Thalassospira sp. TSL5-1: one gene and its partner. The protein of the gene in region 2 binds, or shares a complex with, the protein of the main gene of each other region. Links are inferred from orthologs where the notes say so. Each region holds a gene or a part of one and is shown on either strand. Other genes may lie near its edges. The genes, in order: LF95_RS15230 and uvrB.

Region 1 (11,467 bases), 150 kb from region 2 along the record:
CCTTATCGTCAGGTCTCCGGCTTTTTTGTGCCCGCTTGATCGGAACGGATTATTTTATGTGATCAATGGGTCGGTCGGAATAATTTGCCCTTTTCCGTGATCAGCACAATGATCAGGCACAGTACCCCGAATGTTAGGTAGCCTGTGACAATGGGTATTACCGTGCCGTTGAAGTTTTGACCGACAATGGCACCGCACATCACCCCGATCAGGGTGGTGTAAAAGCCGATCAGCGATGATGCTGTACCTGCAATCGCGCCCAGTGGTTCCATTGCCAGTGAATTGAAATTTGGCATCGTCAGCATGAAGGCGAAATGCGCAATCGTCAGGCCTACGCCAAACATCCAAAGCGGCGGTACGCCATCAAAGGCCAGGGCAACCGCCAGATTGACCGCACCCATTGCGATAAAAACGCACAGGCCGAAATGCGATAGTTTGTGCATGCCGATTCTGCGCACCAGCCGGGCATTGACGAAGGATGCCACACTCATGGCTGCGGCAATCAGACCAAATACGACCGGAAACCAGTCGCCCAGTTTGTAAATCGAGGAATCAAAAATTTGCTCGGCGGACCCGATATAGGACATGAGGCAGCCAAAACACAGGCCCATTGCCGTGCCATAGCCCAGTGTCTGGCGGGTGGTTGCCGTAACACGGAAATCCCGCATAATCCGGCGGATCGAAAGTTTGTGGCGGTATTCCGGGTGCAGGGTTTCGGGCATGCGCAATTTGTACCAGGCCACCAAAACAACAACCAGCAGCAGCATAAAACCGAAAATCAGATGCCAACTGCCAAATGACAGGATCAGGCCGCCACTGGCTGGGGCAAAGACCGGCACAATAATGAAAACCATCATCACCAGCGACATCACGCGTGCCATATCGCGCCCTTCAAAACAGTCGCGAATGATGGTTAGCGTTAAAATACGCGGGGCTGCCGCACCCAGCCCCTGAACGAAGCGGGCGATCAACAGATGGTCAAAGCTGTCGGCAAAAAACGACATCACCGTGCCAATGGTGTAGATGAACAGCCCCAGCATCAGGATTATTTTGCGGCCATACACATCGGCCAGCGGGCCATAGACAATTTGCATCATCGCAAATCCGATCATGAAAACGAAAACCAGAAGCTGGATTTCATTGGGATCGGACAGGGCATAATCCTGCGAGATGGGGCCAAAAGCGGGAAGCAGATTGTCAATGGAAAGTGCGACCATGCCCATTGTCAAAGCCATCAATGTGACGAATTCGGCAAAAGGCGGGATGGGGCGGGACAAGGGTGTGCCCGTCGATTGACTGCTGGTCATTAAATGAAAGTCCTGAAACAAAAGTTATCGTGCATCTAATATGCAATTGATTTGATTGTAAGAATGGGACATTGAACAGCTAAAGATCAATGACGTTTTTTAGGGTTTCGTCCCTGTTTCGCACAGATAGGCTCTCTTGTGGTGGAAAACGTATTCATTTGGCCCTGCGCGACAAACTCTCCTGACAGATAAATTGACGGTAGTGGATGGGCAATGCGATATACTCGTAACGGGTGCAAGGCATCCAGACAGCCGCATTTTGGGGGGCAGGGGTATTTTGGCCGGAAATTCGCTGCGAAACTTGCGCATTTTTACAAGCTTCCGTCGCCTGATGAAGGGCGAGCAGCTTGTTTTGTCCATTTTGGCGCTGGTGGTGGGCACCCTGGTGGGGGCAATGGCGATTGTCTTTCGCGAGGGGCTTTTGCTGATCCAGAAGCTGGGCTATGGCTCCTCTGACGAGGCGGTGCATTATTTCCTGCAAACCCTGCCGGCCTGGCATTTGATCCTGGTTCCGACATTGGGCGGGCTTTTGATTGGCCTGTTTGTGTATCGTTTTATGCCCGATCGCCGTTCCCTTGGCGTGGCAGATGTGATTGATGCTGCGGCTTTTCATGATGGGCGCATGTCGGCACGCAGCGGGTTTAAGGCAGCCCTTGTCAATGTTGCCTCGTTGGGGTGCGGGGCGTCGCTGGGCCGTGAAGGGCCGGTTGTCCATATGGGGGCCACCATCGGTTCGTGGCTGACGCGTGTTTTGCATTTGCGCCGAAGTGCGGCACGCACCCTTTTGGGCTGTGGCGTGGCCTCGGCGGTGGCGGCATCCTTTAATGCGCCGTTGGCTGGTGCCCTTTTTGCCCACGAGGTTGCCCTGGGTCATTATGCCTTAACCGCCTTTGCGCCCATTGTGCTGGCCTCGGTTAGCGGGACCATTTTAACCCGGCTGTATTTTGGCCATGACGTTGCCTTTCTGATCCCCGCCCATGAAATTGCGTCTTTTCTGGAATTTCCCGCCTTTGCCCTGTTGGGGGTGTGCGCTGGTGTGCTCAGTGTTCTGGTGGTGCGCTCCGTCGGTTTTACCCAGCAGTTTGTCCGTGCGGCACGCATTCCGGTTTGGGGGCGACCGGCGTTGGCAGGGCTTGCCGTGGGTGTCATGTCGGTCGGGTACCCGGAAGTGGTTGGTGTGGGCTATGGCGCGATGAATGATGCCCTCTACGAGGTTTATTCCTGGTCGCTGCTAAGCCAGCTTTTGGCGGTTAAGGCGGTATTGGTTGTGATCTGCCTTGCCTTTGGCTTTGGTGGTGGGGTGTTTAGTCCGGCCCTGTTTTTGGGCGCGATGCTGGGCGGAGCCTTTGGCCTCACGGCAACGGCTATCCTGCCGGATTTATCCTCCGGTCACGGGGCCTATACGCTGGTGGGCATGGGCGCGGTGGCGGCGGCCATGCTGGGCGCGCCCATTTCCACCACCCTGATCATTTTTGAACTGACCGGTGATTATGAACTGACGATTGCGGTGATGGTGGCATCGGTGATTGCCTCCATGATTGCCGATCATGCCCAGGGCGGGTCGTTTTTTGGTTGGCAGTTGCGCCAGCGCGGGCTTAGCCATCGCTGGGGCCGGGAGGTTAATTTGCTGCGCAGCCTGAAGGTGGGGGATGTGATGTCGCGGCAATTTGCCACCGTTATGCCCGACGAGCCGATCAGCCGCCTGCGGGAAAAGCTGGTGAATGCACCTTACAGCGAGTTGTTTGTGCTAGATGATGCGGGCAAACTTGTGGGTACCATTACCCTGGCCGATTTGCGCCATGCGGCCTTTGATCCCAATATTGGCGATGATGTTACCGCCATCAAGCTCGCCCGGGCCAAACCGCCCGCCCTTTGCCGTGAAGACAGTATTGAGTATGCCATTCGCCTGATGGAACAAACCGGCGAGGAACATTTGCCGGTGGTCGCCAATACGGAAGACCGATTGATGATTGGCTTTGTCCATGAAAAGGACGCCATGATGGCCTATAATCGCGCGCTTCTGGAACTGCACGGTGAAGAACGCGGCGATGCCCCGCCAAAATTGTTTTAGCTCTGCCTGTGCGGAAAATGACGGGCTAATCGGGCATTTGGGCTATGAAACAGGTGTCGGAAGTTCCTGTTTTGTTGCACATTGGCAAAAGCCATACTGGCCCTGTCTGTTTCGCGTGTTATATATGCTGCCATGACTGATGATCCCTTTGAAATCGACGAATACAGCTCTGCCCCGGATATGCGCCTGGAAAAGGCACCAACACCGGGATATCTGACCACGCTGAATGCGGAACAGCGCGATGCCGTTGCCACGCTGGACGGGCCTTTATTGGTGCTGGCCGGGGCGGGAACGGGCAAAACGCGCGTTTTGACCACACGCCTGGCCCACCTTTTGGAAACCAAAGGTGGGGCGCCGGAATATCTGCACCCGCAGCAGATTTTAACCGTGACCTTTACCAACCGTGCCGCGCGCGAAATGCAGGAACGTGTGGCCGCCACCCTGGGTCGCCCGGTTGAGGGCTGGTGGCTGGGGACCTTCCATTCGCTGGCCGCCCGTTTGTTGCGCCGCCATGCCGAACTGGTGGGGTTAAAATCGAATTTCACGATTCTCGATACCGATGATCAGATCCGCCTTCTCAAGCAGATCATGGAAGCCGAGCAGATCGATGTGAAGAAATGGCCGGCAAAGCAATTGATGGGGATCATTCAACGCTGGAAAGACAAGGGCTTAACGCCGGATCGTGCGACCGAGGGCATGGAATTTGCCAATGGCTTTGCCCAGCAGCTTTATCGCATTTATCAGGAACGTTTGACGGTTCTGAATGCCGCCGATTTTGGTGATTTATTGCTGCATTGCCTGACGATTTTCCAAAAACATCCCGAAGTGCTGCGCCAGTATCAACAGACATTCCGCTATATTCTGGTCGATGAATATCAGGATACCAACGTCGCCCAATATTTGTGGCTGCGTGCAATGGCGATGGTTCATCGCAATATTTGCTGCGTTGGCGATGATGACCAGGCGATCTATAGCTGGCGCGGGGCAGAGGTTGGCAACATCCTGCGTTTTGAAAGTGATTTTCCCGGGGCCCATGTGGTGCGGCTGGAGCAGAACTATCGCTCTACCCCGCATATTCTGGCTGCGGCATCACAATTGATTGCCCATAATTCCGGCCGTTTGGGCAAGGAACTCTGGACGGAGATTGATGCGGGCGACAAGGTGCAGGTCAAAGGCGTCTGGGATGGGGAATCCGAAGCGCGCCTTGTGGGCGAGGATATTGAAGCCCTGCAAGGCAAGGGTGTTGGTGCCTCGCAAATGGCCATTCTGGTGCGCGCCGGTTTCCAGACCCGTGAATTTGAAGAACGATTGATCACGCTGGGCGTGCCCTATCGCGTGGTGGGTGGGGCGCGATTTTATGAACGCCAGGAAATTCGCGATGCGCTGGCCTATATCCGCCTGATCGCCCAACCCGATGATAGCCTGGCCTTTGAACGTATTGTCAATGTGCCCAAGCGCGGTGTGGGTAAGGTTGCCTTGCAAACCCTGCATCAATATTCGCGGGATCAATCGGTTTCATTGCCGCGTGCGACCCGTGAGTTGATTGATACAGAGGAACTAAAACCGAAATTGCGCAAGGATTTGTCGGTTTTTCTGAGCGATTTTGACCGCTGGCGCGCGCTTTTGGCGGAAAAAAGCCATGTCGAGGTTCTGGAAATCGTCCTTGATGAAAGCGGCTATACCGATATGTGGCGGGCATCAAAGGAAATCGATGCACCGGGCCGTCTGGAAAACCTCAAGGAACTTGTTTCCGCGATTGGCGAATTTGAAAACCTGACGACGTTCCTTGAGCATGTGCAATTGGTGATGGAAAATGACCAGTCCGACGAGCGGGAAAAGGTCACGATCATGACCCTGCACGCCGCCAAGGGGCTGGAATTTGACTATGTCTTTTTGCCGGGCTGGGAAGAAGGTGTATTTCCCCATCAGCGCGCCATGGATGAAAGCGGTGTGAAGGGCCTGGAGGAAGAACGTCGCCTGGCCTATGTCGGCATTACAAGGGCGCGGAAACGGGCCACGGTTTCCTATGCTGCCAATCGCCGCATTTATAACCAGTGGCAAAGTGCGCTACCGTCGCGCTTTGTTGATGAATTGCCATCCGATCATATTGAACGCATCAGCGATACCGGCCTTTCGCAGGGCAAAGGTAATGTATCGCCCGGCGCCTGGGGTGCGGATGACTGGATGAAGCCGCCAAGCTGGGCCAATGAGGGCGATCATAATGGCGGCTATAAATCGCAGAAAAGCACATTTTCGGACCGTAAATTTGCCAGTTCCGGCTGGCAGGACCGGGTGCGTAAAAATGTGATTGATGTTGCGCCCGATGGCGAGGCGGTTTTCACCTCACGCGCCGGATCATCCAAATACAAGGTTGGCGATAAGGTGCGGCATCGCAAATTTGGCCCCGGTATTGTGCGCTCGGTCGATGGCAACAAGCTGGAAATCCATTTTGACGATGTTGGCACCAAAAAGGTTGTCGACAGTTTTATTCTGCCGGGTTAAGCCGGGGGAAATTTTAATCGGCGCGCAGCGGCGCGACTTTACAAACCGGTTGCAAACCAGGGCAGCCGTGATCAACGAGATGCAAAATGACCGAAACTGTGCGTTGCTATAATTTCTCCTTTACCGTTAAAGGGGCCCATGTCGAAGCCTTTGCCGAGGCACTGTCAGACTATTGCGATGCGCTGTCGCATTCCGAACTGACCAGCGAGCCCGATACCGACTGGCGGGTGGAGGGATTTTCCGGTACTGAAATTAACAAACCGGGTGTTGAAACTGCGGTGTCGCTGATGGCAACAGCACTGGGGGCGGAAACCCCGGTGGTAGAATTTGGCAGTTACGAGCCCAAGGATTGGGTTTCCGATAACTTGCGGAGCTTCAAGCCGATTTCGGTGGGCCGGTTTTATGTGCACGGGTCGCATTGGGACGGCGATGTGCCACTGGCAAAAATCGCCCTTCAGGTTGATGCGGGTCTGGCCTTTGGTTCGGGCGAACATCAAACCACCAAGGGCTGCTTGGCCGCGATTGACTGGCTGGCAAAATATGGCCCGCGCCGCAATGCGCTGGATATGGGCTGTGGTTCGGGCATTTTGGGCATGGCCTGCGCCAAAACCTGGAATTGCCCGGTTATGATGGCCGACATTGATGCGCCCTCGGTTCGGGTGGCGCGTGAAAATGCCAAAATTAACAAGGTGGCCGGGCTGGTCACGGCCCTGCATTCCAACGGTTTCGCCGATGTCCGCATTCGTGATGCTGGCTATTACGACATTGTGTGCGCCAATATCCTGGCCCGTCCGCTGCGCAAAATGGCGTATGAGCTGGCAAACACCCTGTCGGATGATGGCGTTGTGGTGCTTTCGGGCCTGTTGGCCCATCAGGAACAGTTTGTCCTGTCCGCCTATCGCGAAGTCGGCCTGACCCTGCTTAACCGTTTCAAGGTTGAAAACTGGACCACGCTGGTGGTGGGTTGATTCATTTAGGAATAATCGGTGTCAGATGTTCTTAGTATTGGCGTTGTCGGGGAATGTTACTGGCCAAAAGAGCCGAGAATTTTTACGTACGGTGATGTAGAGATACTTGCCTATCCAGAGCAAAGAAAATTCCATGCGTCGCTGCATTTGGATATTGGAAAGTATGGCTTGAGCTTTGAGCAGGGATTGAGCTTTTTGAGCGAACTCGCTAGCGTTGTCTGTTGGGTTGATAATGCGCAAACGCGTCTATTATTTGATAATGCTATAACGACAGGCTTTCCTATTAAGATGGGAAAATTTGGTGAGTTTTCCGCCACGTTGGATTCATTAGAAAGGTGGAAAAAGTCTTGGATTACAGTACCTGATGCTAAATCTAAAATGGCTTTAGCTCTTTATCGCGAAGGAATGGTAGCCAGTCGTTCGCATTGTTCTCAATATAGTCTGTTAAGCTATTACAAAGTGTTGGAGTGGCTCTTTCCTGTTAGCTCAGTCAGAACTTTGCAAATGAAAAAGTTGGTGGCTGAAATGTTGAATAGAGATGATCACGATGGTGAAGAATTTCTTTGGAATATCTCCAAATTAGGTTGGGATAAGTTGAGTGCCGAAGAAATTGCTCAAAAGATGTATCGAGAGTGTCGAGGGTTTGTCACGCATGCAAAACATGCAGCAACAATTTTCAATCCAGATTGTGGAACTCAATTGACCTCTATCTTTAGGATGATTAGCCCGATGCAGGTGGTGGCGAGAGCAGCAATAATTCAAGAATGTCCAAAATTGGAATGGCTCTGGTTTGAATGATTGCTGCTGTTATTTAGATCACTGTTATTTGATTGTCTTAAGTTAGCGCCCGCCCGAAACATCAATCAGGGTGCCGGTAACGAAGGAGGACGAATCCTCCATCAGCCACACAATGCTTTCGGCCACTTCCTCGGCGGTGCCGGTGCGGCCCAGCGGGCAGTTCGGCCCCAGTTCTGCTGCCCGGTTGGGGCGGCCGCCGCTGGCGTGAATGTCGGTTTCGATGATGCCGGGGCGCACACCATTGACGCGAATGCCCTCTGGCCCCAATTCCTTGGCCAGGCCAATCGTCAAGCTGTCAATCGCGCCCTTGGACCCGGCATAATCGACATATTCATTCGCCCCGCCCAGCTTGGCCGCCATTGACGAAACATTGACAATAACCCCGCCCTTGCCATCGCGGGTTCGCGCCATATGGCGGGCGGCTTCGCGTGCGACGATATAGGCACCCAGGATGTTGGTATCAAAAATACGTTCCATCCGTTCAACATCCATATCCATCAATTTCAGTGCCGGGGCGACGATCCCGGCATTATTGACTACGGCGTCAATGCTGCCAAAGGCATCCAGCGCAACGGTGAACAGGGAAATGATGTCTTCTTCGCGGGCAACGTCGCAGCGTTTGATAATACATTCACCGCCGGCCTCGCGGCAGTCATTGCGGGTTTGCTCGGCAGCGGCCTTGTTACCGACATAGCTGATGGCAACATTCCAGCCGCGTTCGGCACATAAAAGGGCCGTGGCCCGGCCAATGCCGCGTGATCCACCCGTAATCAAAACTGTTTTAGGCATGTCTCTTCCCCGTTTGTTTAAAGCGCTTTGCCTTTAATCAGCATCATTCTGCCGGAAATAATCTTCTGTCCGGCGAGGAAAGGTCCGCCGGACATAGCGGGGCTACGTTCAAGGGGCTTGACGCTGCGGGGCGGAAGATTATCCCGGCCCGAAGGGGTTGTTTTTGGCGAGGTTCCGCGGCGTTACACCGTTTGACCGATGCGCCGTATCGCTCTGCACGCTGTGCCTTGCCAAACGGTACGCCAAACACAAACATAATGATGCTGATTAAAGGCAAAGCGCTTTCGGGGCAAACTATTGCAGATTCAAATGCTTGGAACAAGCCATAGAAAGAATAAGGAATGGGGCTGAAAAACGAAACGGCCCCGCCGGGGAAGGGGCGGAGCCGTTTCTGAGGGAAACAAAAAAAGACCACAAGGAAAGTGAACCTCTATCCTGCGTGCCGTTTGCAAGGGGACAATATGCGAACGGGCGGGAAGGTCCAGTCAGTCCCGGTCTGCGGTCAAGTTGCTGGCGGGGAGGCCAGCATACCCGGATTGCATCACATCGCCCGACTGGGCACTGCCTGTATCAAAACCGAGCGCGACACGTTCCTGAGGGGAAAGGCGCTCTAGGCCATCATAGGCTGTCTGGCGACGGCGTGACTGGGCAACACTTTGCGCAGTAAATGGAAAACGGACCACCGTTTATTGTCTCCTGCAAATTGATGGCCCGGCGGGTCATCTTTTTGTCATGCAGATGTCATAGTAAAAAAACGTTAACTTTTGTATTGCGAACTGCGCAGGTCTTTCATACCTGAACCGCATGTGGGCGTATATATCGGGCCAAATGGCTGAAAATGCAGGCTTGTATATCATCGGCAAAAACCCGTAATCTCGCCGCACTTTATGACCCTGTCACCCTGTTCCCCTGTCGGACCATCAAAAAAGGATTTCCCATGACCTATTCGGGCGATGCGCATTTGGCTGCTTTGTTAAAAAAGGATGGTATCGAAAAAGATCTAACCGCAATTGTTGATCTGATAGACGGGGTACTGGCGGCAGCCAATGGCGATAGCCGGGCGGACTGGTTTGATCTGATAGGGACCAATCTGTCGCCCGATACCAAAGAAGCCCTTTTGAACCTGCGTGATGAGCGCAAGGGCAGCTTTTGCAATGCCGCCGATGGCTTTGACGCCGCTGAACGCATTGCGCAATTGCGGACCTATTTGGCCGCCAAGGGCATTGACGGCTTTATCGTGCCGCGCGCGGATGAACATCAGGGCGAATATGTGCCTGCCCGTGCGGAACGTTTGGCCTGGTTAACCGGCTTTACCGGCTCGGCCGGGGCGGCGGTTGTGTTGCAGGACCATGCCGCCATTTTTGTCGATGGCCGTTATACCATTCAGGTGCGCCAGCAGGTGAATGGCACGCTTTATCAATATCGCCATCTGGTCAATGAACCGGCGGTCGGCTGGATTTATGACCATCTGGAAGCCGGGCAGAAGCTGGCTTATGATCCGTGGTTGCATACCGTTGCCCATGCTGATCAGTTGCGCGAAGCCTGCGAAAGTGCCGGGGCTGAACTCGTCGCGATTGACCCCAACCCGATTGATGCCCTGTGGCATCAGCAACCCGCCCAGCCGCTGGCACCCGCCCGCCCGCATTTGCTGGAATATGCCGGGCAGTCCAGTGCCGAAAAGCGGGCGGCCATTGCCAAGGCCCTTGAAACCCTGGAATGTGAAGCGGCGGTTATTTCCGCCCCTGACAGCATTGCCTGGCTGTTAAATATTCGCGGTGGCGATGTGCCGCAAACGCCGCTGATGCTGGGTTATGCGATTATTGATAAAAACGGTGCAGTGGACCTGTTTGCCGATGAACGCAAATTTGCCCCCGAAACCCGCGACTGGATTGCGGGTGATGCAACATTGCGCCAGCCCGGCGAACTGGCCGACGCCCTGCGTGGTTTGGGTAATGGGTCGGTCCGGCTGGATGAAGCAACCGCGTCGGACTGGTTGCGCATGCAATTAAGCAAGGCCGGTGCCACGGTGCGCCTGGGTCGGGACCCGATTGCCATTCCCAAGGCGATTAAAAATGCGGTGGAACTGGAAGGCTCGCGCAAGGCGCATAAGCGCGATGGCGAAAAAATCATTCGTTATTTTGCCTGGCTGGAAAAGGCGGCCGCAGACGGGACGCTTGATGAAATGCGGGCCGCAGACAAATTGCTGTCCCTGCGCGAGGAAGACCCGCTGTTTCGCGACAGCAGCTTTACCACCATTCCCGGCAGCGGACCGAACGGGGCGATTTGCCATTATCGTTGCATCCCGGAAACCAATCGCAAATTGCAGCCTGGCGAGATTTTCCTGATTGATTCCGGCGGGCAATATATTGATGGCACCACCGATATTACCCGCACCACGATTATCGGCACGCCCAGCGATGAAATGCGTGACCGTTTTACCCGTGTGCTGAAAGGGCACATCGCCCTTGCCACGGCCAAATTCCCGGCCGGTACCACCGGCCCGCAGCTTGATACCCTGGCACGCAAACCGTTATGGGATGTGGGCCTGGATTTTGACCACGGCACCGGCCACGGTGTTGGCAGCTATTTGGGGGTCCATGAAGGGCCGCAACGCATTTCCAAGGCGGCCAATAAAATTGCCCTGAAGCCGGGCATGGTTCTGTCGAACGAGCCGGGTTATTACAAGGAAGGCGAATATGGCATTCGCATCGAAAACCTGATCGCCGTGATCGAACTTCCGGCACCGGTCGGGGCCGAATTACCGGTTCTGGGGTTTGAAACCCTGACCTTTTCGCCCATCGAACGGCGTTTGATCGATGCCAGCCTGCTTGATGATGCGGAACTGAACTGGCTGAACGATTATCATGCCCGGGTTTATGCCATGTACGAAAACGACCTTGATGATGAACATCGTGACTGGTTGAAACAGGCAACCGCACCGCTTTCCAGGGATTAAGCAGGGGCAAAGGGTGCCGCTCCTTTCGGCCCCAATGGCATAAAGACGCGCCAGTATCGACATGATGCTGGCGCGT
Region 2 (11,400 bases):
AGCTCCACTTCGGAACGGGCCCCGACAAGGGCATCGGCCTCGTCAAACCGGCCCTTGACCAACAGGGCCAGTGTCAGGATCACCAGGACACAGCTAAAGACGGCAAACCATATCCAGCCAGAGAGCCAAATTGATTGCGGAATCCACAAAGGTGTTGCCAGAACGGTATTGGCACTGGACCCCCGTTCGATGGTTTTGGCCAGCACCGGCCAGCTTTGCACCGCAATCACAACCGCCGTTGCCGCCAGGGCGACAATCGCAATCAGATCCAGCAGGGCGCGGCCCCGCTGTTGCAGGCGCAGACGGATCAGATCGATCCGCACATGGGCAAGCTCGCCCAGGGCATAAGACATGCCCCAACTGGCAACACCGGCCATCACATAGCCCGATATTTCCTCGGCACCGCCAAATGAAATACCGGCTTCCCGCAAGATGATGTCAGCAAGGATCAGGATCACACAGGCCACCAGAACGAGGCCGGCAATAAACCCGATCATGCTGTTGATACGGCGCAAACGCGCAATCAATAAGGCTATCACGGCTGAAGGTTCCCCAATCAGAGCGTCAGAGCAAAGGTTTCATAAGACGGCCTTGATCAGCTTGCCGGCACAGTCACGCCAACGGTTTTGCCAACACTGTCATTCCAGCGTTTGACCCATTCAGCCCCGGCGCGTTCGCCCCATTCCGGCAAAACCACCGTGGTCAGAATTTCCTTTGCCTTGGCAAGGTCGGCATCCGAGGGTTCCACCAGCATCATGTTTGCCGGTTTGCCCAGCGGGCAGTCACCCTGGCCCGTCAGGCAGGCAATGTCGGTTTCATAGGCACCGGCGGCAGCAGCCCAGGCCGGTTCTTCGAACTTGGTTTTAACTTCAGTGGTCAGCAGTTTTTGCAGGTCTGGCGACAGGCTGTTCCATTTGTCCATATTCATTGCCGTCACCACCGGGTCCCAGCCGCCCAGCGGAATAGCATATAAATGATCCGACACTTCCCACCAACCAGCACTGTATCCCGAACCGGCACCGGTAACAGCACAATCAATCACACCGCGTTCCAGCGCACCGGGCACCTCGGAAAATGCCACATTGACACCATTGGCCCCCAGGGCCTGCAGGAATTTGGTGGTCATACGGCCAGAGCCGCGCACCTTTTTATCTTTCAGGTCAGCCAGCGATTTAACATCCCCCTTGCAGAAAACCACCTGCGGCGGATAGGGCGCAATTGCCAGCACCTTGGAATTAAAACGTTCCTTGAAAATATCATCCACCATCGGGCGGGCGGCATCCACCATCGCCTCGGCCTCGGCGGCGGTTGTTGCCACCAGCGGCACATCCAGCCCTTCCAGTTCCGGGGCATCGCCCACGGCATAATCGCCCACCGTCATACCCACATCAAAAACGCCATCACTCAGCAGGCGAAACACATCCCCGCCCGAAACACCCATCTGGTCATGTGTGGTCATCTGAACCGTGATTTCGCCATTGGAAGCCTTGGGCAATTCCTTGGTCCAGAAAGGCTGTTCAAACTGTTTGTCCAGCGGCAGGCTGCTCCAGCTGCCAACAACGGACAATTCTTCGGCAAAGGCGGGCGATGCAAGGGCACTTGCCCCCAGCGCCGTTGCGACGAGCACGGAAGAAACGGTCTTTTTCATCGATTGATCCTCATCTGATATAAAAGTTTATTACTTGTTTCAGGCGGTTTGGGTGGCATGCAGGGTAAATTCTGCGGCTTCGGCCAGAACATCCGTCACCAGCATCAGGCCGGGCTCGTGGGTAATCGCAAGGTCCGGTTGCGCATTGCGAATGGCCATTTGCGGTGTCACACCACAGGCCCAGAAAACGGGAATATCCCCGTCATTCAAAACCGGTTCGTCGCCAAAATCGGGCTTCATGATATCGGCAATGCCAATGGCCGAGGGGTCGCCCAAATGCACCGGCGCACCATGCGCAAGACGGTAGCGGTCGGAATACAAAACGGCACGAATGGCATCGGATGGTTTGAAAGCACGCATCGAAACAACCAGCGGCCCATGAAAACGGCCCGCCGGGGATGTGGCAATGTTGGTCACATACATCGGCACATTACGACCCGCATCAAGATGGTGCAGCGCGATGCCCGCCGATGTAATCGCTGCTTCAAACGAAAAAGAACAGCCCAGTACAAATGTCACCAGATCATCCCGCCACACGGCGTTAAGATCGGTCACACTTTGATAATCGCGACTGCCACGAAAAACCCGGTACCCCGGCAGGTCCGTGCGAATATCCAGATCAGCCCCCAGGGCGGGAATATGGGGCGATCCCGGTTCCGAAACACCGATGAGCGGGCACGGTTTGGGGTTTTTCATACAAAAAGACAGAAAATCAGCCGCGTCTTTTTGCGGAATAATCGCAAGATTGCCCTGCAGATACCCGGCGGAATAGCCTGTCGTCGTTCCCCGATGATTCCCGGAACGGATCGCATGCCGCAAATCAAGCGGCTTGACTGTGGATATCGACCCCTTCACGTCTCTCGAGGAACAGGATGCGCTTTTTTCAGCATTCATTTTATCTGTCCTGTTCTCAGCCTCGCCAATAACTGTGAGAAACAGGAACGATCTTGTCAATAAATCATTTAAAGAAAAAAACGATCTATTTTACAGATCAGAACGATCATGTTGCTCCAACACAATCAGAAGTGATCAAACAGCCTTGCAGCCTCGATCACGGCCTCGCCAATTTCGCGGTTTCGTTCCGGGTAATATCCCACCACAAAATGAAGGTCGCTCAACGTGGCTTCGGGCTGGACGGATATGGCCTTAATGCGCTCATTCCAAACCGAATTTTTGACCATCAAAGTTGGCAAAACACCAATGCCAAAACCATCGCCAACCAGATGCTTTACAGTTGAAAGAGATGCCGACCCATGCAGGGCGGGTGGCGAAATATCCGGGGCGGAAAAAATGCCTTCAACCTCGCGAAAGGGTGGTGTGCCCTTGGGAAAAGTCACAATCGCATGGGCTGCCAGGTCGGCAATCGACAGGGGCGTATCAGGCAGATCCATCGACTCGCTACAGAACCAGCCAAGATGAACCGGCTTCAGGGCCGCTGCAACCGCACCTTGTGGCAACGATTCCCTAAGCAGCACGGCAACATCAAGTGCATCATCGGCCATAGCCGTGGCAAGCTGCGCGGATGTATCGACCGACAGCTCGAAGCGAACATCGGGATAATCATCTTTCAGCTTGTTTAGCATTCCGGTCAGGATGGTATGGACAATCGTTTCGGCAACCCCGATACGGACCGTGCCGCTCAATTTTTCCCGCTGGGTAAATTCCTGCCAGATCCTGTCGCGCGCCCGCGATAATCTTTGCGCTTCCTCCAGAAAACGCCGCCCCGCAGCGGTTAGTCGAACCTGGCGGTTGCTGCGGTCAAACAACATCATGCCCAGTTTCTTTTCCAGGGCGGAAACCCGCGACGAAATTGCCGATTGCGACAAATTGTATTTTTGCGCCGCCGCCCGAAAACCACCGGCCCGGACAATATCCTGCAAAATCTCTATATCTTTGAATTCAAACATTTTTCGCCTGCATATCCTGTTCGCATGCCCCACGTCACAATAGGGGCGACTGTTTTTCGATCATGTTAGCGCCAAACCAATCGCCTGGCACGATCAATCCGATGTTGTGCGCTGAACGTAGGATAAAACAGCTATAAAAAACCGCCTAAACGTGCCGCAAAGCAGGGCATCACTGCCATATCACCCATGTTTGATTTGCCCTAAGCGGGTTTTTGCCGCGAAATCGGCACATGCCATATTGGAGGGTCATATGCTAATCCGCGTTCGGAAGGGATGGGAAATCCCCGAGAGAGAGACCACACCCGAGGCGATTTACCGCAATCGCCGCAAATTCATTCAGGGTATCGCCGCAGGCACGATTGGTGCCGCCGCAAGCACCCTGCCGCTGGGTCGTGCCTTTGCCCAGGCGGCCATGCCAAATGCCGACCTGTACCCGGCCAAACGCAATGATGCCTACAAAGTGGATCGGCCGATTACCCCCAAGGAAAAGGCAACGCATTACAATAATTTCTATGAGTTCGGGTCACACAAATTCATTGCCGATGCCGCACAGGCGCTTAAAATTTCGCCCTGGAAAGTAAAAATCGACGGCATGGTAGAAAAGCCCATCGAAATCGATTTCGACGAACTTGTGCGCAAAATGCCGCTCGAAGAACGGGTTTATCGTTTCCGCTGTGTCGAGGCCTGGGCCATGACCGTGCCCTGGACCGGTTTCCCCATGAAGGCCCTGGTGGATTTTGCCAAGCCGACATCGGGGGCAAAATATGTCGAAATGCAAACCGCCGAACAGGAAGACACCATGCCGGGCCTCAAGCAGTTCTGGTATCCGTGGCCCTATATTGAAGGCCTGACAATGGCCGAGGCCACCAACGAACTGACAATGATTGCCACCGGCCTGTATGGTGAGCCTATCCCCAAACAAAACGGCGCGCCACTAAGGTTGGTCACACCGTGGAAATACGGTTTTAAAAACATCAAATCCATTGTGCGTTTTACCTTTACCGACAAACGCCCGGTCAGTTACTGGCAGCAGATTGCCGATAACGAATATGGTTTCTGGGCCAATGTGAACCCCAAGGTGCCCCATCCCCGCTGGAGCCAGGCCCAGGAACGCCTGCTGTCAAACGGTGAAGAAGTCCCCACCCAGTTGTTTAACGGCTATGCCGACTATGTCGCCGACATGTATAAAGGCATGGAAGGGGAAAAACTTTACATGTAATCGCCATTTGCGTTTAAAACGCATGGCTGCTTTGTCAGGGTCGGCTTTGTGCCGGCCCTTCGTTCCGGTTTATGTTGCGGGCAATCCCCACAACCGGAACGGAGGGTCCTCACGATGCCCGACGCATCACTGGCAAATCTTTTTGCCGCACTTCCAGATGCCAAAAACAGCGAAATCTTCGACGAAATCCTGCGCTCTCCGTGCTTGCGGATCGAACGCATTGTGTCACGCGGCCAATCCTCGCCCGAAACTGGCTGGTATGACCAACAACCGGCCGAATGGGTGATCCTGCTGACTGGCAGTGCCGAAATTGTGTTTGAAGGCGAAGATAACGGCCATGTCCTGAAACCCGGCGACCATCTTTACATCCCGCCCGGATGCCGCCACCGGGTTGCCTGGACAGAAAAAGATACCGACACCGTCTGGCTGGCCGTATTTTTTGACGGACGTGGCGTACATTACAACGCCGCCTGAGAACCCGCCTTTCCTACGCCTGCAAAAAAGGCTGCATTCATCAACGATGCAGCCTTTCGCGTTTGATGCCAAATCCTTCAGCCCCCTTATGGGCCTTTACGCCGCCGCCCCTTGTATTTCGGCTTGTTGGCCGATTTGGAGCCCGGCCCGGCGCTGCCATCTTTGGGCGTGATATCACGCGCCATCGGCCCGGCCTCGGCAAGGCCCAGTTCCTGATTTTCCAGGCGTTTGACTTCATCACGCAGGCGGGCGGCTTCCTCGAATTCAAGGTTGCCCGCAGCTTCGCGCATGCGCTTTTCAAGCTCCTCGATATGGGCACGCAAATTATGCCCAATCATCACATCGCCCGAAACACCGGTATCGACCGTAACATAATCATGCTCGGCCACACTTTCGATCACATCATGGATACGACTGCGGATTGAGGCCGGGGTAATGCCATGTTCCTCGTTATAGGCAACCTGCTTTTCACGGCGCCGGTTGGTTTCCCCAATCGCATATTCCAGGCTGTCGGTCATTTTATCGGCATATAAAATCACCCGGCCATCCAGGTTACGCGCGGCCCGGCCAATCGTCTGCACCAGCGATGTTTTGGAGCGCAAAAAGCCTTCCTTATCCGCATCCAAAATCGCCACCAGCGCACATTCGGGAATATCCAGCCCCTCCCGCAGAAGGTTAATCCCCACCAGCACGTCAAACACGCCAAGGCGCAAATCACGGATGATCTCGATGCGCTCCAATGTATCAATATCGGAATGCAAATAGCGCACCCGCACGCCATTTTCGTGCAGATATTCGGTCAAATCCTCGGCCATGCGCTTGGTCAGGGTTGTCACCAAAACACGCTGGCTTTTCTGCGCACATTCCTTCGCTTCGGCCAGCAAATCATCAACCTGGGTTTCGACCGGGCGAATGATACAAACCGGGTCGATCAGGCCAGTCGGACGAATAACCTGTTCGGCAAAAACGCCACCGGTCTGGTTAATTTCCCACGGGCCCGGTGTGGCCGATACAAACACGCTTTGCGGGCGCATCGCGTCCCATTCGTCAAATTTCAGCGGCCGGTTGTCGACACAGCTAGGCAGGCGAAAGCCATGTTCAGCCAGCGTGAATTTGCGATTATAGTCACCCTTGAACATGCCGCCGATCTGCGGCACGGCAACGTGGCTTTCATCGACAAATAACAGGGCATTTTCAGGCAGATATTCAAACAAAGTCGGCGGCGGTTCACCGGGATTACGGCCCGAAAGCCAGCGGGAATAGTTTTCAATGCCCTTGCAGTGACCCACCGTTTCCATCATTTCCAAATCAAAGGTGGTGCGCTGTTCAATCCGTTCGGCGGCCAGCAATTTGCCTTCCTGCTGAAATTGCGCCAGCCGGTCCTTTAATTCCTGTTTAATGCCGTGCATCGCCTGCACCAGGGTCGGACGTGGTGTCACATGGTGGGAATTGGCATAAACCGTGACCGAATCCATGCTGGCATATTTATGCCCGGTCAGCGGGTCAAATTCGGCCAGTTCCTCGATCTCGTCGCCAAACATCGATACCCGCCAGGCGCGGTCTTCGGAGTGGGCCGGGAAAATTTCCAAAACATCCCCGCGCACGCGAAAGGTGCCACGGGTAAAGGCAGCATCATTGCGGGTATATTGCAGCTCGACCAGACGTTTCATAATGTCGTTGCGGTCAACTTCATCGCCCACCGCAATGCGCTGTGTCATCTCAAGGTAGGTTTCCACCGCGCCAATACCGTAAATGCACGACACCGATGCCACGATGATACAGTCATTGCGCTCTAGAATGGCGCGCGTGGCAGCATGGCGCATCCGGTCGATCTGTTCATTGATCGAACTGTCTTTTTCAATATAGGTGTCGGTCCGCGCCACATAGGCTTCGGGCTGGTAATAGTCGTAATAGGAAACGAAATATTCCACCGCATTTTCCGGGAAGAAGCTTTTCATCTCGGAATAAAGCTGGGCGGCCAGGGTTTTATTCGGCGCCAGCACCAGGGCCGGGCGCTGGGTTTTGGCAATGATATTGGCAATGGTAAATGTCTTGCCCGACCCGGTCACACCCAGCAAAACCTGGTCACGCTCGCCCTGCTCGATGCCGTCATACAGCTCGGCAATCGCCTGCGGCTGGTCGCCCGACGGCTCATATTCCGTCACCAGCTTAAACTTCCGCGATCCTTCAACCGGCGGGCGGCGTTTGGTCAAAAATTCTGGCAGCGCATTCATCGGGCAGACCCCTGTTTTATCCTGCCCCTAGTTATAAGGTAGATAGGACCAATCGCAAGCCCTGCTCCTGACAGTTCCTGACAGGTTTTGTCACTATGCTGTCACCCCCTTGGGCAAAACGACACCAGACAGTAGTCAAAAACCAGGTTCTCAGCCCGCCTTATAACGCTTTGCGATAATGGAACTGCCCACCGTCGTCAAAATAACCGTCACCATCAGCAAGATAAACGCCAGCGCAGCACCAAAAGGCCAGTTTGACGCCTTGGCGAACTGTTCATACACAACAGGTGCCATCATCTGAAACTGCGGCCCTCCAAGCAACAACGGCGTTGCATAGGCATTCATGCAAAGAATGAACACCAGTGAGGCACCGGCCAGCACACCGGGCAGGGACAGCGGGACAAGCACCCGGAAAAAGGCGGTTGTCGGACGCGCGCCCAAATTGGCCGCCGCATCTTCAACCTGGCGCGGGATACTTTCAATAACCGACGCCAGCGTCAGGATCATATAAGGCAGAACGATGCCCACCGTTGCGAAAATCACGGCACCGGGCGTGTAAAGCAACGTCAGGGGCTCGGAAATAATGCCAAGTCCCAACAATGTCGCATTTATAAGCCCGGTGGTGCTTAACAGCGCAATATATCCTGCCGAACGCACCACACCGCCCACAAGCAGTGGAAACATTGTCAGGATTGTCCATTTGCTCTTCCAGCGGCCTTCCATCCGTGCCAGCCAATAGGCAGGGCCATAAGCCAGCAGCGTTGTTAACACCGTACAGGTCAGAGCAATGGTAATCGTCGTTACCAGGATTTTCTGATAGTACGGATCAACGACTGCCTTGGCATAATTCTCGAACGTGAATGCCTGTTGCATGATGTAAAGCGGATCATATTCGTTAAACGAATACCGCAACATCAACAGCATGGGGCCGCCCAACAGAAGAAGGACAAGAAGTCCCGCCGGAAGAACAAGTTTTGCCATTTTGTCAGCCTTTGAGCACGCGGTTCCAGGTATCCAGAAGCTTGGTCTGGTTTTCCAGAATAAAGTCAAAATCGGGTTGCCACAGGCGGTTTTGTTCGGCTTCGGAAAAGCCGATTTTTTCTTCTAGTTCCGGGCTGATATGGCCGTTCTTCACGGTCGGCAAATAGCCCATTTTCTCAGCGAAGGCCTTTTGTACTGCAGGATCAAGCAGCGCATTCATATAGGCCATTCCGCCCTCGGGGTTGCGGGCATTTTTCGGCACCGCAGCCTCGTAAACGGCAGGGAAAGCGCCTTCTTCGGGCACAACCCAGCCCAGATCAATTCCGGATTTGGACCAGCTATACCCACGGGCCGCCGAAATAATCGTGATCCAGATATCGCCCGATGCCAACGCCTGACCAACAGCCTCTGTAGAGGGCAAAAGCTTTGCATCCAGCTCTTTCCAGGCGGCAACACCCTTTTCACTGCCGTCAAAGTCAGACAGCGTGCCGCCATTATGGATCGCCGCATAGGCCATGTTGGACGTATAAAGAAAATCGCTCAGGCCGATCTTGCCTTTATATTTCGGGTTCCACAGCTCTGCGATGGATTGCGGCGGGGTTGTGATCAGGTCCTTGCGATAAACAATCGTATGTGCCGAATAAATCAATGGCACCGAATGCGCCTTTTTCAGAAACGGCAGAATATTGTCGTAATTGGGAACGTTGGACGCATCCAGTTTCTCGACAGCGCCCACCTTGGCGGCGGCGTACATATCAAAATCTGCCAGCAGGGCAGCATCCATGCTGCCGCGACGTTGCATCCGTTCGGAAATCAGTTTGGTACGACGGGGAACCGGACCGGATATTTCCTGAAGAACGTTATAGCCCGCGGACTTCATAACCGTTTCGTCAACATTCGCCTTGAGCAAATCGCCAAAGGTCCCCCCCCATGTCCCGACAACAACATCGTTTGTTTGTGCCATCAATTTTCCGGGCACCATTGAAACAGCCGACAATGCCGCAGCCGTAGCTAGAAAAGAACGACGGGTTAAGTTAGCCATGAGTCTCTCCTGATATATGTTTGATATTTTGATATTTTTTATTGTTAGTGGGTAAGAAGCCGCACCGACGCGACATCCCAGTCAAGCCGAACCGGATCCCCGACACGCAAGCCCGCGCGCTGGTCATCCGGCCCCGGTGTTGCCATAACAACCGAGATCGAAGTGTCACCAACCATCACCGTGTATTCCGTTTGCGCCCCAAGATAGAGACGTTCGCGCAGGGTGCCTTCGACCCCCTCGCCGTCACGCGACAAGCTGATTTTTTCGGGCCGCAAGGTGTAATATTGCGCATCAGCCTGTATCCCGGGCATTGTCGGCATAACGGTGCCGTCTGCAGTCCGGAATTGCCCGTCCTCGACACGGCCCTTAACGACATTTGACCGCCCGACAAAATCGGCGACAAAGGCATCGGCTGGCTGCTCGTATAAATCCTGTGCCGTGCCCGATTGGCGTACACGACCGGCTTCCATCAATACAAGCTTGTCAGACATGGTCAGGGCTTCTTCCTGATCATGCGTCACCATCAGTGTGGTCAGTTCCAAAGACTGCTGAAGCCCGCGAATTTCGCTGCGGACTTCCCCGCGCAATTTGGCATCAAGATTGGAAAGTGGCTCATCAAGCAAAAAGACATCCGGGTTCAGAACAAGCCCGCGTGCCAACGCAACCCGCTGCTGCTGCCCGCCTGAAAGCTGGCGCGGGTAACGGTCTGCAAAGTGATCAAGCCTGACACGTTTGAGTGCCTCGATACTTTTTTCCTCGCGCTCGGCCTTGCCAACTTTGCGCATTTCCAGGCCAAAACCAACATTCTGGGCAACCGTCATGTGGGGAAACAGCGCATAGGACTGAAACACCAGTGCCGTATTGCGTGCATAAGGCGGCAGATTTGTAACATCCCGGCCATTGATCAGGATCGACCCGGCACTGGGCTCGACAAACCCGGCGACCATCCGCAATGTGGTTGTCTTGCCGCATCCCGAAGGCCCAAGAAGCGATACAAGCTCTCCTTTGAGGATGTGCATGCTCATATCGGTTACGGCAACCGCTTCGCCAAATTTCTTGCAGACATTCACAAGTTCCAAAGATTTCATAGATCCGATCTCCAATGTCAGACGATGCGGGAGAGTTTTACGTAACGGTCGGTGATCAACATCATCGCCGCGATGACAACAACCTGAATGGTCGCAACCGCAGCCAGCGTCGGGTCGATCTGGAACTCAAGATAGTTCAGCATCGCGATTGGCAGAGTGCTCATTCCCGGACCAACAAGAAGCAAAGTCAGTTCAAGGTTTTCAAAACTCTGGATAAAGGAAAACATCGAGGCGGCGACAATCGCCGGGCGCATCATCGGCAGCGTCACCCGCACAAAAACAGTCCAGGGGCGGGCGCCAAGGTTGGCGGCGGCCTCTTCTATGCTTTTGTCCAGTCCCTGTAATCCAGCGGTAGCAACCCGCACGGTCCAGGGGATCGTCAGCAAGATATGCGCGGCGACCAGGCCTGGCAAAGTACCGACAATATCCATATCCAACTGGTTCTGCGCGAGCAGAAAAGTAAGATAAAGTGCCGTGCCCGCCACAATACCCGGCACAATAATAGGTCCCAAAAGAAAGGTCGTGATTGCCTGCTTGCCGCGGATTGCACTGCGCGTAAGTGCCAATGCTGCTGCCATCCCCAATGGCACACCAATAATGGTCGCCAGTGCCGCCACCTTGAAACTGACGAAAAATCCGCTCAGAAATTCTTCGCGATCAATTGCGTTCGCATACCATTCCAGCGAAAAGCCCGAAGGCGGAAACGTAATGATGGTGTCTTTGAAAAAGGATGTCAAAACCAGCAAAAACACCGGCAGCAACATGACAAGATAGGCGAGAATAATCACGCCCCGGTAGGTCAGGCGT

The links.
Region 1: the proteins of uvrB (region 2) and LF95_RS15230 are in contact, whole or in part, in a crystal structure (PDB 7EGT), measured with the Thermus thermophilus proteins. The link is inferred for Thalassospira sp. TSL5-1 from one-to-one orthologs. Residues at the interface, in WP_096411307.1 of Thermus thermophilus: Glu23, Leu25, Arg26, Asp27, Gly28, Glu29, Arg30, Phe31, Arg55, Glu326, Asp327, Phe328, Glu379, Ser382, Gln383, His398, Gly400, Arg401; in WP_096412145.1 of Thermus thermophilus: His654, Arg656, Phe657, Gln666, Asp668, Glu669, Lys680, Arg681, Leu682, Ser683, Lys685, Tyr686, Ala687.

Annotation. Positions count from the first base shown.
Region 1 is NZ_KV880638.1:1,230,920-1,242,386, forward strand. The notes cover bases 3,200-6,195. They hold LF95_RS15230 (ATP-dependent helicase), read left to right. Parts: upstream 3,200-3,510; coding sequence 3,511-5,880; downstream 5,881-6,195. Other genes in these bases: LF95_RS15225 (chloride channel protein), read left to right, coding at 3,200-3,378; LF95_RS15235 (50S ribosomal protein L11 methyltransferase), read left to right, coding at 5,967-6,195. Also shown: LF95_RS15220 (multidrug effflux MFS transporter), read right to left, coding at 63-1,307; more of LF95_RS15225, read left to right, coding at 1,609-3,199; more of LF95_RS15235, read left to right, coding at 6,196-6,848; methylamine utilization protein MauJ, read left to right, coding at 6,867-7,646; LF95_RS15245 (SDR family oxidoreductase), read right to left, coding at 7,689-8,435; LF95_RS15250 (hypothetical protein), read right to left, coding at 8,921-9,118; LF95_RS15255 (aminopeptidase P family protein), read left to right, coding at 9,373-11,391. UniProt on the Escherichia coli protein: A helicase with DNA-dependent ATPase activity. Unwinds DNA duplexes with 3'-5' polarity. Translocates on single-stranded DNA with 3'-5' polarity. Initiates unwinding more efficiently from a nicked substrate than double-stranded DNA.
Region 2 is NZ_KV880638.1:1,084,494-1,095,893, reverse strand. What follows is about bases 4,909-7,837. They hold uvrB (excinuclease ABC subunit UvrB), read right to left. Parts: upstream 7,483-7,837; coding sequence 5,335-7,482; downstream 4,909-5,334. Other genes in these bases: LF95_RS14525 (ABC transporter permease), read right to left, coding at 7,633-7,837; LF95_RS14535 (cupin domain-containing protein), read left to right, coding at 4,909-5,248. In the rest of the region: LF95_RS14560 (TRAP transporter small permease subunit), read right to left, coding at 1-539; LF95_RS14555 (TRAP transporter substrate-binding protein), read right to left, coding at 596-1,648; LF95_RS14550 (putative hydro-lyase), read right to left, coding at 1,688-2,542; LF95_RS14545 (LysR family transcriptional regulator), read right to left, coding at 2,668-3,555; protein-methionine-sulfoxide reductase catalytic subunit MsrP, read left to right, coding at 3,806-4,774; more of LF95_RS14535, read left to right, coding at 4,889-4,908; more of LF95_RS14525, read right to left, coding at 7,838-8,463; LF95_RS14520 (extracellular solute-binding protein), read right to left, coding at 8,468-9,505; LF95_RS14515 (ABC transporter ATP-binding protein), read right to left, coding at 9,550-10,593; LF95_RS14510 (ABC transporter permease), read right to left, coding at 10,611-11,400. UniProt on the Escherichia coli protein: The UvrABC repair system catalyzes the recognition and processing of DNA lesions. A damage recognition complex composed of 2 UvrA and 2 UvrB subunits scans DNA for abnormalities.